2 regions of the Microbacterium sp. F01 genome follow, and region 2 is predicted to be linked to the other one. Evidence: predicted binding sites of a transcription regulator. Region 2 holds the regulator's gene; the other holds the start of a gene.

Region 1 (5,671 bases), 1.6 Mb from region 2:
TTGCGGCTTCTCTCTCTCGTCTTGCCTCTGTCGTTGGTCTTCGCTCTTGGCTCTTGGCTCTTGGCTCTTGGCTCTTGGCTCTTGGCTCTTGGCTCTTGGTCGTCTCTGAGTTCTGGTCGTCTGTTGGTCGGTCGGAGCTCGTCCGGCTGGGGCGCGGCGCCGCCATCGCGCATTTCATCGGCGTGGCTATCCGAACAGCAACCGCCTGCCGGCCAGCAGGCAGAAGCGGGCACCGGTCGCACACGGTTGGCCAGCGGCATCCGCCTGGGCGGCGACCGGCATTCGAGCCGTGAGCCAAGCGACGCGATGCCGGCGAGGGCCGCGCCGCGATCGCCTGTCACGGGATGTAGGTGTTGTTGTTGATTCCCAGTTGGAACAGCTCGCCGCCCCAGAGGATCTGCGCGACGATGATCCCGATCCCGGAGGCAACGATCACCGCGACGATCGCCAAGGCGATGCCGCGCTTGCCATAGGCCCACCATCCCACCACCAGCAGCAGAATGAGTCCGATGAGGTGGGCAAGGATGAGCGGCACGCCTCCGATGACCTCCGCGAAACCTGCCATCGTCGTGTCGGCGGATAGCGCCTTGGGCTGTTCTGTCTGCGCCTCGAATTGAGCGAATCCGTACCATGCCCACGCGACGGCCGATGCGATGACGCCAAGTGACGCGAGGAGCCAGAAGGCCGCCCGCGTGCTCGTCGAGCTGTGATCGGACTTCGCCGTTGCAGGGGCAGTCACACGGGCAGCCTACTCACGACATGCTTGGCAGAATCGCCTGCTCGCGGACCCCGGTGCAGTCGGGAGGTATGCGATCCTGCGAACGCCGGTTCGCGGCGGAATCGCGGGTGTTGGTCCGACGGGCACCTCGGTTCTTGGGCGGCCCTTCTCGCGCGGGCGCGGTGGGCATCTGTGGCCGCTGTGGTGTAATCCGGGTAGAACGGGTTCATGGGATCCCCGCTGGTGTTGGGGCCGATGCTGCGCTACGTCGATGAGACGTCGGCCAGCATCTGGGTGGAGACGCGAGCCCAGTGCGTGGTGACCGTCCGTGCTGAGGGACGATCGTGGCAGGCTCGCAGCTTCGCGGTGCACGGCCACCATTACGCGCTCGTTGAAGTTGACCGGCTCGAGCCCGGCAGCGTCTCTCCGTACCGGGTGGAGATCGACGGGGTCTCGGTCTGGCCGGAGCCGGGCTCGGAGTTTCCGGCGTCCGTGATCGCCACGCGTACGCCCGGGCAACGGCCGCGGATCGCCTACGGATCGTGCCGTACCAGCGTCCCGCACGACCGGTCAGGCAACCGAACTCATGGCGTCGACTCGCTGCGCGCCTTTGCGCTCGCGGTCGCCGACGGCCGCGTGGACCGACCGGACCTGCTGCTCTTCCTCGGCGACCAGGTGTACGCCGACTCCACCACGAAGCAGATGCAGGCGTTCATCCGCAGCCGCCGCGACATCCATGAGGAACCGGGCAAGGAGCTCAAAGACTTCGAAGAATACGCCCACCTGTACCAGCTGGCATGGTCGGACGATGCGAATCGGTGGCTGCTCTCCTGCGTGCCGAGCGCGATGATCTTCGATGACCACGACATCCGCGATGACTGGAACGCCTCGCTCGATTGGAAGCGGAAGATGGAAGCCACCACCTGGTGGCACGAGCGCATCGTCGCCGGCTTGGCGTCGTACTGGATATACCAGCACCTCGGCAACTTGTCTCCTCGGGAACGTGCCACTGACGAGATGTGGCAGCAGGTCACTGGGCGCCACGACGTCGCTCCTCCCGACCTCGGTGGCGCACTCGACGCGTTCGCGGACCGCTGCGACAAGGACCCGAACAGCTACCGCTGGAGCTATTCCCGAGACTTCGATGGCACCCGTCTGATCGTCCTGGATTCCCGCGTCGCGAGAGATCTCACTCCTTCGGCTCGGGGACTGCTCAACGGCGAGGAGCTCACGTGGTTCGACCGCCAGATGCAGGGCGGATTCCGCCACGTTCTGATCGCCACCTCGCTCCCGTTCCTTCTGCCGCTGGGCCTGCACCATGTCGAGGCATGGGATGAGGCGATCGCGCAAGGCGCTTGGGGTCGACCGGCCGCGTGGGTCGGGGAACGGCTGCGGCAGGCCTTCGACCTGGAACACTGGGCGGCGTTCCAGAACAGCTTCCAGGCGGTCGCCGGCATTGCGACGGAGTTGGCGGACGGCGCCCGCGGGCCGTCGCCGCTGACGGTGACGTTCCTGTCCGGTGACGTGCACTTCTCGTACTTGGCCGAGGTCGCGCGGCAGAACGGCAGCCGCATCGTGCAGGCCGTCTGCTCACCGATGCGGAACCCCCTTCCCCGCTTTCTGCGTTGGTTCTCCGTGGTGATGTCGTACGGCGCAGCGACCCCGCTGGGCGCCGCCGCCGCGCATTCTGCGAAAGTCCCTGACCCATCCTTTCGCTGGAAGACCGTGAAGGGTCCGTGGTTCGACAACAACATCGCGGTTCTGCAGGACGGACCTGACGGGTTCACCATGACGTGGCACACCGGTGTGGTCGAGGACGCAGACGAACGGCATCCTCGTCTAGAAGTGGTGGCATCAATCACGGTGCCGGCGAGGGGAGACTCCAAAGTGGCGTCGTGAGCGACTACGTATCCTGCCGAGTAATCCGCACACGTCGGTTGATCGAGTTCGCTGTCTTTCAGGCGGCGTCGCCGAGGTCATCTCCTGGGAGTGGGGGCGCGGTGGGGTTTGCGATCGGCACTGCGCCGTCTTCGTGCTTATTCTCGCCACGCGCAACGCCACCTGGCCGTACGTGCTCGGCCCGTGCTTCAGATCGCCGGAGCGGCGGCCGGAGCGTCTCTGGGTGGATGGTTCGTGGCGAACATCGCCACGGCGGTGAAGCGTCGGTCCTCCGTGCGGGCGTGATCCCTGTCCGTGCGGTGATCGAATCAGTACCATTCGGGCGGTCGATTGGGATCCGTTCGTGCGCAAGAGATCCGCGCGGGCTGGAACGTGAGGTCCAACGCTTCGCACCGCGCGACCGGATCAGGGGTGGGGCGGACGGAAGACACGCTCGACCACGGCATCGATGCCGACCTCATCGGGGTCGATCGATTCGACGTACAGTCGCGCCGACGCAATCAGTCCGTCACGGATGATCGCGACGATCACACCGCACGCTGCATACGGCTGGCCATCAGTATGGTGGCCGCTCCAAGCCAGTTCCCCCCACTCCATGTCGTCGAGCCGACAGAAGGAGAGCAGCTCGGCGTGGAAATCGGGGATGCCAGCGAACACGCCGGTCCAGTTCGAGAACACTTGTGCGCGTCCGACGAACTCCCGCCCCGGATGGGCAGGCTGCTCACTTCGATAGTCGAGGGCGAAGAAGGACGCGAAGCGCTCAGCGTCGTGGTCGTTCTGCGCTTGTGTGAGACGTTGGAGGACGGTGTCCATGGCGCACCCTCGCATCACGGTGTTCAAAGGGTTCCGGCGACAGAGGCCTGTGGCCGCGGCAAGCATTCCACCCCGCAGACGGGCACACAATCCCCCGTCACCGACCCTTGCCGAGCGTGCTGGAGGATCGGGTCTGGTGGAGTCGATCTGGCGTGGTCTGATGTCTACGCGAGCAGCCCCATGAGGATCCTGTGGTTGCAGTTACGGCCGCGATAGACGGTGCGAGGTGGCGTCTACTCGGACGGCGACCGCGTCACCCCGCGCGAGGGCGGGGTGACGCGGTCGTCGCGTTACTGCTCTAGCGGTTGTGGTTCGTCGGCGGTGTGCTCCTGTGCCCGGATGACAGGACGGCCGCCTTCGGATGCCACGTCGATTTTGCGGGGCCTGGCTTTCTCGCTGACCGGGATGGTGACGCTCAGTACGCCGTTGTCGTAGCTCGCGGTGATGCGCTCGGTGTCTACTCCCTGCCCCAGGTTGAGCTGACGAAGGAAGCTGGCGGCTTCACGCTCGCGGGTGATCCACTTGACTCCTTCGCCGCTGGACAGCGTCCGTTCGGCGCGGATCGTCAGCAGTTGGCCGTCCACATCGATGTCGACGGAACCCGGATCCACCCCGGGCAGGTCGGCGCTGAGGACGTAGTGGTCGCCGGAACGGTAGAGGTCCATCGGCATGCGGCGCGGGCCGCGGCGCGTGTCCATCAGTGTTGCCGCCAGGCGGTCGAGGTCGCGGAACGGGTCGTAGGTTGCCATGAGTTTCTCCTCTCAGAATCAAGAGTTGAGCCAACTCGACTCAACTAATCGTAGATTAGCACTCACGAAGGTGGAGTGCCAGATTTCTGCGTCCTGGGGCGGCCGCCGCTGAGCGACACGCCCATCACGACGACAGCGTCGAGCAGCTCGGGTCGCTCGCTTTCCCGAGAGCCGCACTCCGCTGGGACCGCCCTGCTCCCGGGGTGGTCGCCGCGCTCTTCTCCGTCGACGGGCAGCCTGACGCCTCAGGCGGAGACGCGCTCTCGAATGGGCGGCAGATGCGGGATGGGCACAGGGCGCCGTGCGGCTGGCCGTGGTGGGCGACTGACCTTGTCGATGACGGCGTTGAGGACTTCCGACGGTGCCATCCAGTGCTCCGCGAGCCCGAGGTCGCGCAGCCACACGACGTCGTACTCGAGATCATCGACCTCATAGACGTGCGCCACGACACGCGCCTCGTGCATCTCTGGTAGCGAGAGATCCTCGATCAGCCACTTGATAGAGGTGACCCTGCGCATCCGGAATCGAGTGGTCGGGTCGGTTGACATTGTTCGCCTCCGTTCCTGGATCAACCAGCGGAAGCCCCGTCACGTCGGCAGCACACACGTCGCCGTGCAGCTGCTCCGCAGGGAGGATCGCCGAAGATCCCCGACGTGCGGCCACGAGCACTCCCGCCGGAATGTCGTCACGTCAATGATAGAATCACGGATCGCACTCTCAAGAGCTGAGTGCCAGATGCCGGGTGCACGGCGGAGATGGAGGGCCGTGCCCGCCCTATCGGGAGGACCCTTCGGGCATCGGGTGTTCCAGCGTGCTTGTGTGCGCGTAGCGATCAAGCCGAATTGTCGGTCGATTCGTCGGCGACGGCGGCGAGCTCGAGGATCCGTGCTTCCAGCGCACGCAGGAGCGGCTCGCGTCTGGCCGTCTTCAGCACTTCGGTGATGTAGGACTGCGCGAGTCCTGTGGCAACGAGGCCGGCATAGCCGCTGTCCTCTATCTCGACCACGAGGTGACTGACGGTGTCGACATCGTCGGCGACCATCGCGCGGAGCAGTCGTGCTGCGAGCAGATCTGGGCCCTCCATGTCGGATCACTCCTTTCGTTGCGGGATTCTAGGAACCGATCCGGCAATGCTCAAGGGTGTCGACTGCACCCGCCGCACTCGTCTTTCGCCGTAAACCGCTCCCTCATGCGTGTCGCTGTGCCCGCACAGATCGGGGCCGCCGAACGAACCTCGAAGAGCGGGCACGGCACGTAGGCGGTGCCGCAAGCGTTCGTCGCAGGCGCCCAGACGCGACAGAGCCGGACCAATGAGCATGACTCCACCACAGGCAAGATGTACTCCTGGCGTCCCTCACCGCGCCCATGCCCGCAAGAGGATCCGCAAACGGGCATTGCCCGTACGAGGACCGCCTTGCGCGCCGCCGCTCATTGGCGACAGCGTCTGCGCACGCGGCCTGGTGCGCGCAGGCCGTCGTCGACGAGGAGACGC
Region 2 (5,671 bases):
CAAGGTCATCGCGAACGCCGAGGGTTTCCGCACGACCCCCTCGGTCGTCGCGTACACGAAGGACGGCGAGGTGCTCGTCGGCGAGACCGCCAAGCGCCAGGCCGTCACCAACGTCGACCGCACCGTCTCGTCGGTCAAGCGCCACATGGGCACCGACTGGGGCTTCGACGTCGACGGCAAGCACTGGACACCGCAGGAGATCTCGGCGCGCATCCTTCAGAAGCTGAAGCGCGACGCCGAGCAGTACCTGGGCGACACGGTGACCGACGCGGTCATCACCGTCCCCGCATACTTCAACGACGCCGAGCGCCAGGCCACCAAGGAGGCCGGCGAGATCTCGGGCCTCAACGTCCTGCGCATCATCAACGAGCCCACCGCGGCGGCCCTGGCCTACGGCCTCGACAAGGGCAAGGAAGACGAGCTCATCCTCGTCTTCGACCTCGGTGGCGGTACGTTCGACGTCTCCCTCCTCGAGGTGGGCAAGGACGACGACTTCTCGACCATCCAGGTGCGCGCCACCGCCGGTGACAACCGACTCGGCGGCGACGACTGGGATCAGCGCCTCGTCGACTACCTCATCAAGCAGTTCAAGGACACGACCGGTGTCGACGTCTCGGGCGACAAGATCGCGCTGCAGCGCCTCAAGGAGGCCGCCGAGCAGGCGAAGAAGGAGCTCTCCTCGTCGACCAGCACCTCGGTCAACCTGCCGTACCTGTCGCTGACCGACTCGGGCCCCGTGTCGCTGTCGGAGACGATCACCCGCGCGAAGTTCGAGGATCTCACCAAGGACCTCCTCGACCGCACCAAGAAGCCGTTCGAGGACGTCATCCGCGAGGCCGGCATCAAGGTCGGCGACATCGACCACGTGGTGCTCGTCGGCGGCTCGACCCGCATGCCCGCGGTCTCCGAGCTCGTGATGAAGGAAGCCGGCAAGGAGCCCAACAAGGGCGTGAACCCCGACGAGGTCGTCGCCGTCGGCGCCGCCCTCCAGGCCGGAGTCCTCAAGGGCGAGCGCAAGGACGTCCTCCTCATCGACGTCACCCCCCTGAGCCTCGGCATCGAGACCAAGGGCGGCATCATGACGAAGCTCATCGAGCGCAACACCGCCATCCCGACCAAGAGGAGCGAGACCTTCACGACCGCCGACGACAACCAGCCGTCGGTCGCGATCCAGGTCTTCCAGGGCGAGCGCGAGTTCACCCGCGACAACAAGCCGCTGGGCACGTTCGAGCTGACCGGCATCGCGCCGGCTCCGCGCGGCATCCCGCAGATCGAGGTCACCTTCGACATCGACGCGAACGGCATCGTGCACGTGTCCGCGAAGGACAAGGGCACCGGCAAGGAGCAGTCGATGACGATCACCGGCGGCTCGTCGCTGCCGAAGGACGACATCGAGCGCATGGTGCGCGAGGCCGAGGAGCACGCCGCCGACGACAAGAAGCGTCGCGAGGCCGCCGAGGTGCGCAACCAGGCCGAGACCCTCTCGTACTCGATCGAGAAGCTGATCAAGGAGAACGAGGACAAGCTGCCCGAGGACGTCAAGACCGAGGTGCAGGGCGACGTCGATGCCCTCAAGACCGCGCTTGCGGGCGAGGACGACGACGCCGTGAAGGCCGCGTTCGACAAGCTCAACCAGAGCCAGGGCAAGCTGGGCGAGGCGATCTACGCGTCGAGCCAGGCTTCGCAGTCGGCTCCGGATGCTGCCGCCGGCGCCCCCGGTGACGGCCAGGCTCCGACCGACTCCGACGAGGACGTCGTCGACGCCGAGGTCGTGGACGAAGAGGACGAGAAGAAGTAACCATGGCGAACAAGGACCACAACCCGGAACCGGTCGAAGAACCGGGCGACGGCGACGAGGTCCGGCCTGAGGGTGCGGGGCCGGAGGCGAACGCCTCCGGCCCCGCGCCGCAGGACGGGCAGGACGATGAGCTCACGGTCGACGACATCCTCGGCGCTGCGCAGAACGCAGACGCCGCGGCCGAGGACGCCGTGCTCGCCGACCTCGAGTCGCAGCTGCTGAACGACCTCAAGCGCCTGCAGGCCGAGTACGCCAATTACCGCCGCCGCACCGAGGAGCAGCGCGAGGTCGAGATCGAGCGCGCCCAGGGCGCGGTCGCGAAGGGCATCCTCCCGGTGCTCGACGACCTCGACCGCGCCGAGAAGCACGGCGACCTGGAGCAGGGGTCCGCCTTCGCGGCGATCGCCGACAAGCTCCGCGGCGTCGCCGAGCGCATCGGACTCACCACCTACGGCGCGGCGGGCGAGACGTTCGACCCGCAGCAGCACGAGGCGATCTTCCAGGTGCCGACTCCCGGCGCGACCGAGACCACGATCGTCGAGGTCGTCGAGATCGGCTACCGCCTGGGCTCGGTGGAGCTGCGTCCGGCGAAGGTCGTCGTCGCGGTTCCCGCCGAATAGCCCGAAGGAGGCTCCATGGCCAGTCAGGACTGGTTCGACAAGGACTTCTACTCGGTGCTCGGCGTCTCGAAGGACGTCAGCGAGGCTGACCTCAAGAAGACGTATCGCAAGCTCGCGCGGAAGTACCACCCCGACTCCAACCAGGGTGACGCGGCCGCCGAGGCGAAGTTCAAAGAGGTCAGCGAGGCGTACTCGGTGCTCTCCGACGCGGAGCAGCGCAAGGAGTACGACCAGATCCGCGCGATGGGCTCGGGCGCTCGATTCACGTCGGGCGGCCCGGGCGGCGCCGGCGGCTTCGAAGACGTCTTCTCGATGTTCAACCAAGGCCGCGGCGCGCGCTACCAGAGCGCCGAGGACTTCGACGACATCTTCGCGATGTTCAACCAGCAGCAGGGCGGCACGGGCTTCGGCTCCGGGCGGTTCGGGCAGCCGAGCGGCGGTTATCGCGGCTTCGGCGGCCCCAGCCGCGGCGCCGACGTCACGGCGCGCACGACGATCGACTTCGTCACGGCGACCAAGGGCGAGACCATCACGCTGCAGGGGGAAGACGGGAAGCCGTTCAAGGTGAAGATCCCCGCGGGAGTCGCGGACGGACAGAAGATCCGGCTGCGCGGCCGCGGGCGTCACTCGCCCGACGGCGGCGAGAACGGCGACATCGTCGTGCAGGTCACCGTGCGTCCGCACCCGGTGTTCACGCGCGACGGACTGAACCTCCGCGTCACCGTGCCGGTGACGTTCACCGAGGCTGCGCTCGGCGCCACCATCGAGGTGCCGACGCTCGGCGGCGATCCGGTGCGGCTGCGCGTAGCTCCCGGCACGCCGTCCGGTCGCGTGCTGCGCGTCAAGGGGCGTGGCGTCGAGACTGCGAAGGGCACCGGCGACCTCCTCGCCGAGGTGCAGGTGGCCGTCCCATCGCACCTCGATGAGGCCGCGCGCGAAGCGCTCGAGCGCTTCCAGAGTCTCGAGTCGAAGGAGAACCCGCGCGCCGACCTGATGGCCAAGGCGCAGGGCTGAGATGCTCGCTGAGAACAGGAGATCTGGCGAGAACAGGACGATTCCCCGCGAAGCGTCCTGTCCTGGCGAGATCTCCTGTTCTCGCGAGTGAGAGGAGGTGACGAAATGACCGAGGACGACATCGACGAGGATGCCCCGATCTTCGCGATCGCCGTCGCCGCCGAGCTGTCGGGCATGCACCCGCAGACGCTCCGTCAGTACGACCGGCTCGGGCTTGTCGTGCCCGCCCGCACGCAGGGCGGGTCGCGGCGCTATTCGCTGCGGCACGTGGAGCAGCTGCGCGAGGTCGCGCGCATGTCGTCGGACGGCATCGGCCTTCCCGCGATCGTGCGCATTCTCGAGCTCGAGAACCGCGTGCAGGAGCTTCACGGACGCGTCCGCGACCTCGAGGACCGCATGCGCGCCGAGCTCGAGAAGCGGCCGGGCGCGCGCGTCTTCGCGGCCGGCTCCACCGGCTCGGTCGTGACGCTGCGGCATGGCACGCGCGTGCGCCGGGCGACCGAGGTCGTGGTGTGGCGGCCGCGCACGCCGATCGAGCGACCGGACGAGTCGGGCGAGCCACCCACCGAATGAACCTACGTAAGAAGGAGGGGACGGCATCCGTCCCCTCCTTCTTGCGCTGCCTGTCGCAGTGGTGTCAGGCGCGCTGCGACCGCCGCAGGGCGAGCATCGCGCCGACGGCGATCAGCCCGAGGGCTCCGAGAGGCACCAGCGGCGACAGCCCGCCGCCACCGGTCGCCGGGAGCGGGCGTGTCGAGGCGGTGTTGGTGAGCGTGAGCTGCGCGACGCCCTGATCGCGGGAAGCGGTCGTCGGGAGCACGACCTTGCCGTCGTCGCCAGGCACCAGGGTCTCGCCGTCGACGGTCCAGGTCGCGGTGCCCCAGTCGACGCCGGGGATCGAGGGCAGCTCGCCCTCGCGCACCTCGAGGATCGTTCCGACCGGGAAGTACGGCGAGTAGACCGGCACGTTCGGTGTCAGTTCGACGCGCGGCTGCGCGACGCCGTCCTGCCACCAGTCGAACGGGTAGGTGGTCCCGGCCGGGATCGCCGATGAGCCGTTGCCGTCCACGACCTTCGTCACCGCCCAGCGGGTCATCTGCACAGCCGTGTTGATCACCTCGAGCACAGGGGTCTCACCTGGGCCGATCTGGACCGAGGCCGACGGCCGCCAGACCGTCTCGCCCCACTCGTATCCGGGAGGCAGAGTCGAGGCATCCGGTTCCTCCTCCGTGAGGTACACCACGGTGCCGAACGGGAATTCGATCGGGTCGCCGTCCGGATCGACCGGACCCGCGGGCGTCCCATCAGCGGGCAACTCGAAGCGTCCGACTTCCACGGACGGGCCGGGCACGAAGGCGACGTAATCGATCATGAACGAGTCGACGACGAGCTGGTCGGGGTCGATACCGAACAGGCTCTTGGACACCTCGAACGTCCCGCGCAGCTGCGAGCCGTCGTTGACGAGGGTGGCGTGCACGACGGCCGCGCCGTCGGCGCCGATCGTCAGCTGCGCCGGATCGAACGTCGCCGCTGCCCACCGCACCGCACGAAGTGACGGTGCGGGCAGCTCCTCGAAGGTGACGACCGTTCCGTACGGGAAGGTGATCGGGATGCCCGTGTCGTCGAGCGGGCTGACCGGCGTGCCGTCGCCCGGGAGCCGGACGATCCCGGTCTGCACGTCGCCCGTCGGCAGCGTCGCCGTCCACCGGACGGTGAACTCCAGGCCGTCGGGGACGGACTGCGGCGGAATCCCCGTGAACTCCTTCGACAGCGTGAACGTCCCCTCGCGGAGGGCGTTCACGACCTCGATCGCGATGTCGCCGGTCTCGGGCAGCGGGATGTCGACGATCGCCGTCTCGAGCGGTCCGGCGCCTTCGAAGTTCGCGGGGCGATACTCCGTCGTGGTGCCGTCCACCGTGGCCTTGATGACCGGGATCTCCCAGCCGTCGGGGTCGACCGCGGTGCCGTCGAGGGTCGGCAGCAGCTCGGCGAGCTCGAGGATGTCGGCCTCCGCCTCGACTCCGACGAGCAGTTCGGGGTCGCCGACAGGGAGCGGGACGGTCGTGCGGGCAGGAGCGGGGTCGGTGTTGTAGCTCACGGCGTACTCGTACGCCGGATCCGCTGCGTCTCCGATCGCCGACTTGACGATGGTGATCGTCCGCGGCGCCTCGCTCGGAGTGATCGCGTTCGTCAGCTTCACGGCGACGGTCTCGCCGGCCGAGTCGATGACGAACTCCCG

What was found. Region 2 encodes HspR, which represses chaperone genes until heat shock. Its sites were predicted from a motif close to AAGTTGAGTCNNNNNGACTCAACTT; they were not measured.
Region 1: ACVN90_RS05840 (Hsp20/alpha crystallin family protein) is a predicted target of HspR. The motif match lies at 4,202-4,226, and genes of this name have one in related genera.

What each region holds. Positions count from the first base shown of each region.
Region 1 covers NZ_CM149592.1:1,323,785-1,329,455, forward strand. The annotation lists gene ACVN90_RS05825 (hypothetical protein) at 338-739, opposite strand; gene ACVN90_RS05830 (alkaline phosphatase D family protein) at 947-2,617, shown strand; gene ACVN90_RS05835 (nuclear transport factor 2 family protein) at 3,023-3,430, opposite strand; gene ACVN90_RS05840 (Hsp20/alpha crystallin family protein) at 3,721-4,179, opposite strand; gene ACVN90_RS05845 (hypothetical protein) at 4,425-4,625, opposite strand; gene ACVN90_RS05850 (hypothetical protein) at 5,012-5,263, opposite strand.
Region 2 covers NZ_CM149592.1:4,321,846-4,327,516, reverse strand. The annotation lists gene dnaK (molecular chaperone DnaK) at 1-1,798, shown strand, start outside; gene ACVN90_RS19795 (nucleotide exchange factor GrpE) at 1,801-2,418, shown strand; gene ACVN90_RS19790 (DnaJ C-terminal domain-containing protein) at 2,434-3,432, shown strand; gene ACVN90_RS19785 (heat shock protein transcriptional repressor HspR) at 3,538-4,005, shown strand; gene ACVN90_RS19780 (DUF5979 domain-containing protein) at 4,070-5,671, opposite strand, start outside.